Regions from separate parts of the Rhodococcus sp. NPDC055112 genome, predicted to be linked through region 2. Evidence: riboswitches for the same ligand, from Rfam matches in the RefSeq annotation. Region 2 holds a riboswitch; the other holds the start of a gene.
What was found. A riboswitch is a leader RNA that binds a small molecule or an ion and turns the genes downstream of it on or off. The one in region 2 is predicted to bind cobalamin.
Positions count from the first base shown of each region.

Region 1: another riboswitch for cobalamin. It lies ahead of ACWFRB_RS23875 (ABC transporter substrate-binding protein); the one in region 2 lies ahead of metE (5-methyltetrahydropteroyltriglutamate--homocysteine S-methyltransferase).

Region 1 covers NZ_JBSGTR010000076.1:5,172-10,135, forward strand. Annotated here, with positions in the region: gene ACWFRB_RS23850 (1-aminocyclopropane-1-carboxylate deaminase/D-cysteine desulfhydrase) at 1-295, shown strand, start outside; gene ACWFRB_RS23855 (SelT/SelW/SelH family protein) at 300-593, opposite strand; gene ACWFRB_RS23860 ((2Fe-2S) ferredoxin domain-containing protein) at 590-1,336, opposite strand; gene ACWFRB_RS23865 (ABC transporter ATP-binding protein) at 1,339-2,151, opposite strand; gene ACWFRB_RS23870 (FecCD family ABC transporter permease) at 2,148-3,206, opposite strand; gene ACWFRB_RS23875 (ABC transporter substrate-binding protein) at 3,203-4,189, opposite strand; cobalamin riboswitch at 4,221-4,406, opposite strand; gene ACWFRB_RS23880 (phosphoribosylaminoimidazolesuccinocarboxamide synthase) at 4,474-4,964, shown strand, end outside.
Region 2 covers NZ_JBSGTR010000029.1:11,044-16,007, reverse strand. Annotated here, with positions in the region: gene ACWFRB_RS14545 (pyruvate carboxylase) at 1-2,819, opposite strand, end outside; cobalamin riboswitch at 3,122-3,330, shown strand; gene metE (5-methyltetrahydropteroyltriglutamate--homocysteine S-methyltransferase) at 3,478-4,964, shown strand, end outside.

The DNA.
Region 1 (4,964 bases), on a different contig from region 2:
CGTCGGGCTGGCGCGCAGGACCGCGCGGCTGCTCACCCGGCGCGGGGCCGCGCTTGGCCCTGTCGAGTTCGAGCCGGGGGCGCTCACGGTGACCCGTGACTGGCTCGGGCCCGGATACGGGTTCGGCACGCCCGAGGGATCGGCCGCGCTGCGGGTCGGCGCGGACCACGGGCTGACCCTCGATCCCGTCTACACCGCGAAGGCTCTCGCGGGCGCGCTGGCGATGGACGCGGACGGCGCTCTTGGTGACGGGCCGGTCCTGGTGGTCGACACCTACGGCCCGCGGGGGGACTGAGCGATCAGTCGGCGCGACCGCGATCCGCGTGACCCAGGTCCCGCTCCGGCGCCACCACGTCGCGCACGCGCTGCTTGAGCGTGACGATGTCGGGAAAACCGCCATCGCGCTTGCGGTCCCACAGCAGGTCGTCGCCGACCGCGATCCGGAAGACGCCGCCGGTGCCAGGGATCAGGGCCACCTCGCCGAGGTCTGTGCCGAACGTGTTCAGCAGTTCCTGCGCCATCCAGCCGGCCCGGAGCAGCCAGTTGCACTGCGTGCAGTAGGTGACGGTGACGCGGGGCGCGGCGGTGGTCATGCCTCCAGGGTGTCAGACGACCGCCGCGCACCGCTCCACTCGGCGATGGGCCTGCCCTCGAGCAGGTGCTCGTCGACGAACCGTTCGACCCGGTCGGCGCGCAGTTCCGCGTACCAGGAGTTGTCGGGATACACCGCGACGACGGGCGCCTGCGAGCACGGGAACAGGCAGCCGGTCTGGGTGACGAGGACGTCATCGTCTCCCAGGCCGCGGGCCTCGAGCACGCGGTCCAGTGCCTGCGCGGCCTCCGGGCCGCCGCGCGCCGAGCAGCGCGGACCCCGGCACACCAGGACGTGCCGAGCGAAGCCGGGCACCTCGTCCCACGCGGGCGAGGTCAGGGGAGCGGTGGTCGTGCGGGCCGCGGAGGTGGGGCCCGAGATCGCGGCGTCGAGCAGATCGGCGTACGTGTCGGTGTCGCTCAGCGGCCCGGCGAGGCGGATGTCGGGGACATCCTGCCCGCGCTCGCGCAACCAGTGCCCGATGACGCGGCGGAACCACGCGTCGATCTTGCGGTCCAGCACGGTCTGGGCACTGACCACGACGACCTCGGTGGCGCCTGCCGCGGCCGCCTCGTCGAGCGCCGTGGTGACGGACGTCCCCGAGCCGCCGAGTACCGCCGTCACGAAGACGGTGTCCGGGTGCCGGTCCCGCAGCACCCTCAGTGCGCCGAGCACCTGATCGCGGGGATCGGCGCCGCGGTCGGTGGGCGCGGTGACGATCACCCATCGATTTCGCTGAATCATGTTCACGAGAAAGATCTTTCGGCGGTGGCGTCGACGGGACCGCACAGGACAACCATCGGGCGTCCCGTTCGTGGATGGGGCTGTACCAGGGCGTCGAGGCCGTAGATGTCCGCCAGCAGCTCGGCGGTGAGCACCGACTCGGTCGGGCCCTCGGCGACCACCCGACCGTCGCGCAGCACCACCAGGTGATCGCAGTACATCGCGGCCAGGTTCAGGTCGTGCATCGCGGCCACCGTGGTCAGTCCGCGGGCCCGGATCAGCTCGAGCAGTTCGAGCGAAGCAGAGACGTCGAGGTGGTTGGTCGGCTCGTCCAGCAGCAGCACGCAGGGGCGCTGTGCGAAGGCCCTGGCCAATTGGGTCTTCTGCTTCTCGCCGCCGGACAGGCTCTGCCACAACCGGTGTCGCAGATGTGCGATCCCGGCCGTCGCGAGGCATTCGGTGACCAGTTCGCCCGTGCCCAGTGTGGCGGGGCGGGCCCAGCCGCCGCGGTGCGGGATGGCGCCGAGTGCCACGATCTGTTCCACCGTCAGGTCCAGTTCGGTGGCCGAATGCTGTTCCACCAGTGCGACGGTCCGCGCGAACTCGCGCCGGTGCATCGCGGTCGCCGGGATGTCGTCGAGCAGCACCCGTCCGCTCTCGGGACGCTCGAGCCGGGCGATGGTCGAGAGCAACGACGTCTTGCCCGACCCGTTCGGACCGATCAGGCCGGTGACCTGCCCGGCCGGGGCCGTGCACGCCACCTTGTCGAGGATCCGGCTGCCCCCGGCCGACCAGGTGACGTCCTCGACTCGGATCTCCGGAGTGTGGTGGCTCATGCGCGAACTCCCCTTCGTCGAAGCAGCCACACGAACGCAGGCACCCCGACGATGGCGGTGACGATGCTGATGGGCAGTTCTCGCCCCGGCATGACGGTGCGGGCGGCGATGTCGGCCCACACCAGCAGCAGCGCACCCATCAGTGCGACCACCGGCAGCAGGCGCGCGTGCAGTGGCCCGACGAGCATGCGGGCCGCGTGCGGCACCACGAGGCCGACGAACCCGATGATGCCTGCCTGCGCGACCAGCGCCGCGGTGCACAGCGACGCCACCGCGTACAGCACCCAGCGCGAGCGCTCGACGTTGGTGCCGAGGCTCGCGGCCGCACGCTCACCGAACGCGAACGAGTCCAGCACCCGGCTGTAGGCGAGGACGATCGTCATCGTCACCGCGACGACGACCAGGATGCCGACCAGACCGGACCAGCGCACCCCGGCGACCGAGCCGAGGGTCCAGCTCAGCACCCGGTGGGCGGCGTCCCGGTCGCCGAACAGCACCAGCGCCGACGTCAGTGCCGCCGCGAGCTGCCCCACCGCTATCCCGGCGAGGACGAGCCGACCGGGCAGCAGCGCCCCGGACCGGGACGTCGCGATGAGGAACACCAGCAGCAGGCTCGCGAGGGCACCGAGGAACGCGGCCGTCGAGACGGCACCGAAGCCGAGTGCGCCCACCGCGCTCGCGCCGGTGGTGAGCGCGAGGACCGCGCCCAACGACGCGCCCCCCGACATGCCGAGCAGGTAGGGGTCGGCCAACTGGTTCCCGGTCAGCGACTGCAGCACCGCGCCGCACAGAGCGAGCCCCGCGCCGATGGCCGCGGCTGCCAGCACCCGCGGCAACCGCAGGTCGACGACGATGTGCGTGGTGAGCAGGTCCGTGCCGGGACCGATACCGAGCCGTCCGGCGATCGACTCCACGACCGTGCCGATCGACAGGTCGGCCGCGCCGATCGCGACCCCGGCCACGCAGCTCATCGCGAGCAGCGCGATCAGGATCGCCGACCACGCGGTGCTGGTCGTCGTGGCTGACCGGACCGGCGCCCGGGTGGACGCGGTCACGCCCCGCCGCCGCCCAGCTGCCCGGCGACGAGCGTCGCACCCTCGATCGTGCGCGGACCCGGGGTTGTCGTCGAGAACGGGAGGACGACGAACGCGTTCTCACGCACGGCCTTCAGGTCCCTCAGCGCCGGGTCTGCGCGCAGATAGTTCTTCTTCTCCTCGGCGGTGTCCCACGAGGCGTCGGCGAGGACGATGACGTCCGGGTTCGCGGCCAGCACCGTCTCCCAGTTGCCGTCGGCCCATGACCCGTCCGTGCCGGCGAAGATGTTGGTGCCGCCCACCGCGTCGATGATCAGCTGCGGTCCGCCGGCGTTGGCTCCGACGTACGGCGTCGTGGTGTTGCTGTCGTACCAGAAGATGCTCTTGCCCTTCGCGGGCGCGGCGGACTCGATGCCTGCCAGCGTCTCGCGCATCTGCGCGACCACCGCGTCGGCCTCGTCCACGCGGCCGAACATGATGCCGTAGTCGGTGATCTCGGTCGCGATCGAATCCCAGGCGACCGCGGGTCGCTTCGACTTGTCCTTGCAGCCGAAGGGGGAGACGTAGGTGGCGATGCCGAGCTCGTCGAACGACGCGTGCGAGCCGACGGCCTTGTCGTCGAACGCGCTGGAGTACGACGCCGTCACCAGGTCGGGCTTGGTCTCGAGCAGGGCCTCGCGGCTCGGGAAGTCCTTCTCGTCGAGAGCCGGGACCTCGGCGTACGCCGCCTGCCACTGGGGTGCGATCGTGTCGTCGAGGTAGGCCGTGCCCGCCATCTGGCCCTGGGCGCCGATCGACAGCGCGGTCTCGGTGGCGCCCTGGTTGAGCGTGACACCGCGTTCGGCAGGCCCGTCGAGGGTCACGGTGCGGCCGCAGTTCTGCAGGGAGACCGCGGGGGTGTCGGCGTCGGAGTTCGACGATCCGCCGCACGCGGACAGGGTGAGCGCGGCAGCGATCGACGCTGCGGCAGATGCGATGACTCGGGGTGAAACAGGGGTGCGCAAAGCGACCCGCCTTCCATGACTCGTGGAAAACATGCAGGTATGCGCCACGGCCGGTCTCCTGGCTCGGCAGGGATTGCCGCCGGCTACGCCTTCCCGGATGCATGCGCATCCAGTGGCTGGGGTCGAACCCCTGGTAGTCGACGTACCTGCTCACAGTGGCGAGTACCGCGCCGGCCTTGCACCGGACTTCCCGAACACCGCGACAACTGTTGCAGGATAGACCAAGGCCCTCGGTGGGCGATCGCCCGCGAATCGGCCGGGCAGCGACCCGATAGGGTGCCGGTGTGCGCCCCTCACTCAGCGACTACGCCCACCTGGCCGGCGGCAAGGTCCGCGACCTCTATACGATCGACGACGAGCACCTGCTGCTGGTCGCGAGCGACCGGATCTCCGCCTACGACCACGTGCTGAGCACCCCGATCCCCGACAAGGGGCGCGTGCTCACCGCGATGAGCGTGTTCTTCTTCGAGCAGCTCGGCGGCATCAACCACCTGGCCGGTGCGCCCGACGACGAGCGGATCCCGGCCGAGGTGCTCGGCCGCGCCCTCGTGGTGCGCAAGCTGAACATGGTGCCGGTCGAGTGCGTGGCCCGTGGCTACCTCACCGGGTCCGGGCTGTCCGACTACCAGCGCACCGGCGCCGTCTGCGGCGTCGAACTGCCCGAGGGCCTCGTCGAGGCGAGCAAGCTGCCCGAGCCGATCTTCACCCCCGCCACCAAGGCGGTGCTCGGCGAGCACGACGAGAACGTCGACTTCGCGACCGTGATCGATCAGCT
Region 2 (4,964 bases):
GTCAGCGGCGTCTCGGGCTTCGCGTCACCGCGGCCCTCGAGCGCCCTGGTCCGGAACGGCTCCGGCCAGCCGCCTGCCGGGCTGCCCAGTTCGCCGCGCAGGAACCCGATCACCGATTCCGGGATGTCGTATCCGGCGGGGTTCTCCGCGAACTCGTCCGTCGACACGCCGGAGCCGACGAGGTGCAGCGCGAGGTCGCCGACCACCTTGGAGGACGGGGTCACCTTCACCAGGCGGCCGAGCATCCGGTCCGCGGCCGCGTACTTCGCCTCGACCTCCTCGAACTGGTCACCCAGCCCGAGCGCGATGGCCTGCTGGCGCAGGTTCGACAGCTGACCACCGGGGATCTCGTGCGTGTAGACGCGACCGGTGGGAGCGGGCAGCCCGGACTCGAACGGCGCGTACACCTTTCGCAGCGCCTCCCAGTACGGCTCGAGGTCGCACACGGCCTGCAGATCAAGGCCGGTGTCCCGCGCCGAGTGAGCGGTCGCCGCGACGATCGCCGACAACGCGGGCTGGCTGGTGGTGCCCGCCAGCGCCGCGCTCGCGCCGTCGACGGCGTCGGCGCCCGCCTGCCACGCCGCCAGGTAGGTGGCCAGCTGGCCGCCGGGGGTGTCGTGGGTGTGCACGTGCACAGGGAGGTCGAAGTTGCTGCGCAGCGCCGACACCAGAGTTGCGGCCGCCGGTGCGCGCAGCAGTCCGGCCATGTCCTTGATGGCCAGCACGTGGGCGCCCGCATCCACGATCTGCTCGGCCAGCTTCAGGTAGTAATCGAGGGTGTAGAGGTTCTCGTTCGGGTTCGACAGGTCGCCGGTGTAGCTCATCGCGACCTCGGCGACGGCGGTGCCCGTCTCGCGGACCGCGTCGATGGCGGGCCGCATCTGGTCGACGTTGTTGAGCGCGTCGAAGATCCGGAAGATGTCCACGCCCGTAGAGGTGGCCTCGCGCACGAACGCGCGGGTGACCGACTCGGGGTAGGGCGTGTAGCCGACGGTGTTGCGACCGCGCAGCAGCATCTGCAGGCAGATGTTCGGCATCGCCTCACGCAGTGCGGCCAGCCGCTCCCACGGGTCCTCGTGCAGGAAGCGCAGCGCGACGTCGTAGGTCGCGCCGCCCCAGGCCTCCACCGACAGCAGCTCGGGCGTCATCCGGGCGACGTGGCCCGCGACGTCGAGCAGGCCGCCGGTGCGCACCCGGGTCGCCAGCAGGGACTGGTGCGCGTCGCGGAAGGTGGTGTCGGTGACACCGAGTGCGTCCTGTGCGCGCAGCGCGGCAGCGAAGCCCTCGGGCCCGAGTTCGACCAGTCGCTGCTTCGAGCCTGCGGGCGGCGGCGTCGTCAGGTCGATCTTGGGCAGCTTGTCCCGCGCGTACACGGTGGTGGGGCGCTCGCCGTGCGGCTTGTTGACGGTCACGTCGGCGAGGTAGGTCAGGATCTTGGTGCCGCGGTCGGCGGACGCCCTCGAGGTGAGCAGCGCCGGGCGCTCCTCGATGAACGAGGTCGTCACGTTGCCTGCGCGGAAGTCGGGGTCGTCGAGGACGGCCTGCAGGAACGGGATGTTCGTGGCCACGCCGCGGATACGGAACTCGGTCACCGCCCGGCGCGCCCTTGCGACGGCCGCGGGCAGGTCCCGGCCGCGACAGGTGAGCTTGACGAGCATCGAGTCGAAGTAGGCGCCGACCTCGGCGCCCAGGTTCGCGCCACCGTCGAGGCGCACGCCCGCACCGCCGGGGGTGCGGTACGCGGTGATCCGACCGGTGTCGGGACGGAACCCGTTGGCCGGGTCCTCGGTGGTGATGCGGAGCTGCAGTGCCGCGCCGCGGAGCTTGATCGAATCCTGGGCGAGCCCCAGATCGGCCAGCGTCTCGCCGGAGGCGATCCGCAGCTGCGCCTGCACCAGGTCCACGTCCGTCACCTCCTCGGTGACGGTGTGCTCGACCTGGATGCGCGGGTTCATCTCGATGAACACGTGGTTGCCGCGGGTGTCGAGGAGGAACTCGACGGTGCCCGCGCAGCTGTAGTTGATCTCCTTGGCGAACGCGACCGCATCAGCGCAGATCCGCGCGCGCAGCTCCTCCGGGAGGTTCGGCGCGGGCGCCAGCTCGATCACCTTCTGGTGCCGTCGCTGCACGCTGCAGTCGCGCTCGAACAGGTGAATCACGTTGCCCTGGCCGTCTGCCAGGATCTGTACCTCGATGTGCCGCGGGTCGACGACGGCCTGCTCGAGGAACACGGTGGCATCGCCGAAGGCGGACTCCGCCTCGCGGGCCGCGGCCTCGATCGATTCACGCAGCTGGGCTCGCTCGGCGACCCGGCGCATGCCGCGGCCACCACCACCGGCGACCGCCTTGACGAACAGCGGGAACTGCATGGACTCGGCGGCGGCGAGCAGCTCGTCCACGTCGGCGGACGGCGCCGAGGACGAGAGCACCGGGAGTCCGGCAGCCTTCGCGGCGGCGATCGCGCGCGCCTTGTTGCCGGTGAGCTCGAGCACCTCGGCGGACGGCCCGACGAAGGTGATGCCCTCGGCGGCACAGGCCGCGGCCAGGTCCGGGTTCTCGGAGAGGAAGCCGTAGCCGGGGTAGATGGCGTCGGCGCCAGCCTTCTTCGCCGCCGCGACGATCTCGGCGATCGACAGGTAGGCCCGGACCGGGTGCCCCTCCTCCCCGATCTGGTAACTCTCGTCGGCCTTCAGACGGTGGACCGAGTTGCGGTCCTCGTACGGAAAGACAGCTACGGTTCCCGCGCCCAGCTCGTAGGAGGCACGGAACGCCCTGATCGCGATTTCCCCGCGATTGGCAACCAAAACTTTAGAGAACATTGCTGAAAATTACCCTTGCTCTCGTACCGCTCGCCGGACGGTGTCCTAGCATCCGGGAAATTCCCGCATACTCGACCCGCTGTAACGATGCAGTACGCTACCGGCCCCCACCTCACAGGACTACGGCACCCGCCGTGAACTGCGGATTCGCCCGATTCGCGACCCCTTACGCAGGGTTCGCCGATGGGCCGAACGGCGGGCGAATGCCCCCACATCGAGCTGGTCGACCGCTCCAGTTCTGCCTCATATACTCGTTGGTGCAATCGGTCCGCCCGGTGTGGTCATGAGGAGCCCCGAAGTCCCCGCCCGGCGTCGAAGCACGTCTCCCCCTCGATGGGGAGAGGTGTGAGAGGGAACCCGGTGAGAATCCGGGACTGTCCCGCAGCGGTATGCAGGAACGACCGCCGTCACCATGCACTGGACTCACGTCTGGGAAGCGACGGCCACTAGGACCGGTGTCGATCACCGGGCGCCTGCGAGTCCGAAGACCTGCCGACTGCGTCGGGCACGCCGTGCCCGACGGTCCACCGCCTCGTGGAATGGGCGAGTAGATCGGATCAGTACTGACTGCTGCCCACATACGGGCGCCACCAGGGCTCGGTTCGTGCTCTCGTCTGCCGGTGGTGGCCACCCACGCTGTCAGCAACTGGAGAACACCGTGACATCCACCTTCACCGCAACCGTGCTGGGCTCCCCGCGCATCGGTCCCCGCCGCGAACTCAAGAAGGCCGTCGAGTCCTACTGGGCAGGCAAGCTCGACGCCTCCGCACTCGACGCCGCCGCGCGGGACCTGCGCGCACTGAGCTGGACCGATCTGCGCGATGCCGGGATCGATTCCGTTCCGGTCAACGTCTTCTCGTATTACGACCAGATGCTCGACACCGCCGCGATGCTCGGCGCGCTGCCGGAACGGGTCGCCGGGGAGTCGACGGCGCTGGACCGATACTTCGCCGCCGCGCGCGGCACCGCCACCGTCACCCCGCTCGAGATGACGAAGTGGTTCGACACCAACTACCACTACCTGGTCCCCGAGATCACCGCCTCGACCCGCTTCGCCCTCGACCCGTCGAAGGTGCTGGGCGAGGTGGCGGAGGCGCAGGCCCTCGGCATCGCCCCCCGGCCGGTGCTGATCGGACCGGTCACCTTCCTGCTGCTGTCGAAGGCGATCGACTCCGAATCATCACTCCTCTCGCGGGTCGGAGAGCTGCTCCCGCTGTATTCCGCGCTGCTCGGGCAGTTGGCCGACGCAGGCGTCGAGTGGGTCCAGATCGACGAGCCCGCGCTGGTCGCCGATCGCACGGAGTCCGAGATCGCGACCGCGGGCGAGGTGTACCGGGCGCTGTCCGCGCTCGGACACCGGCCCGCGATCCTGCTCGCCTCCTACTTCGGCGACCTCGGCGGCGCGCTGCCCGCGCTGGCGAGGACCGGCGTCGAGGGACTGGCGGTCGACCTCGTCGCCGGCAGCGTGGAGACGCTGGCCGGAATCCCCGAACTCGCGAGCAAGCACCTCGTCGCCGGGATCGTCGACGGGCGGAACATCTGGCGCAACGACCTGACCGAATCCCTGGCGACCCTCGAAACGCTGCGCGCGAGCGTGGGTTCGGTCGCGGTCTCCACCTCCTGCTCGCTGCTGCACGTGCCGTATTCGCTCGAGAGCGAGAGCGAACTCGACGATGCGCTGCGGTCATGGCTGGCCTTCGGATCCGAGAAGGTTCGCGAGGTGATCACCCTCGCGACGGGCCTGAGGTCCGGTCGCGACGCAGTCGCCGAGGAACTGGCGCGAGCGGCTGCCGCGAAGGCGACCCGGACCGCCGATCGACGGCTGCACGACTACGCGATCCGGGCGCGACTGACCGGCCTGAAGGCGGCAGGCGACGGACGACGTCCCGCCGCGGAGCGCCGCGAGTTGCAGGCGGCCGTCCTGCCGCTGCCGCAGTTGCCCACCACGACGATCGGCTCGTACCCGCAGACCACCGCGATCCGGGTGGCCAGGGCCGCGCTGCGGAAGGGCGAGATCGACGAGGCCGAGTACCTCCGCCGGATGCGCGGCGAGGTGGCCGATGTCATCGCCCTTCAGGAGCAGCTGGGTCTGGACGTGCTGGTGCACGGCGAGCCCGAGCGCAACGACATGGTGCAGTACTTCGC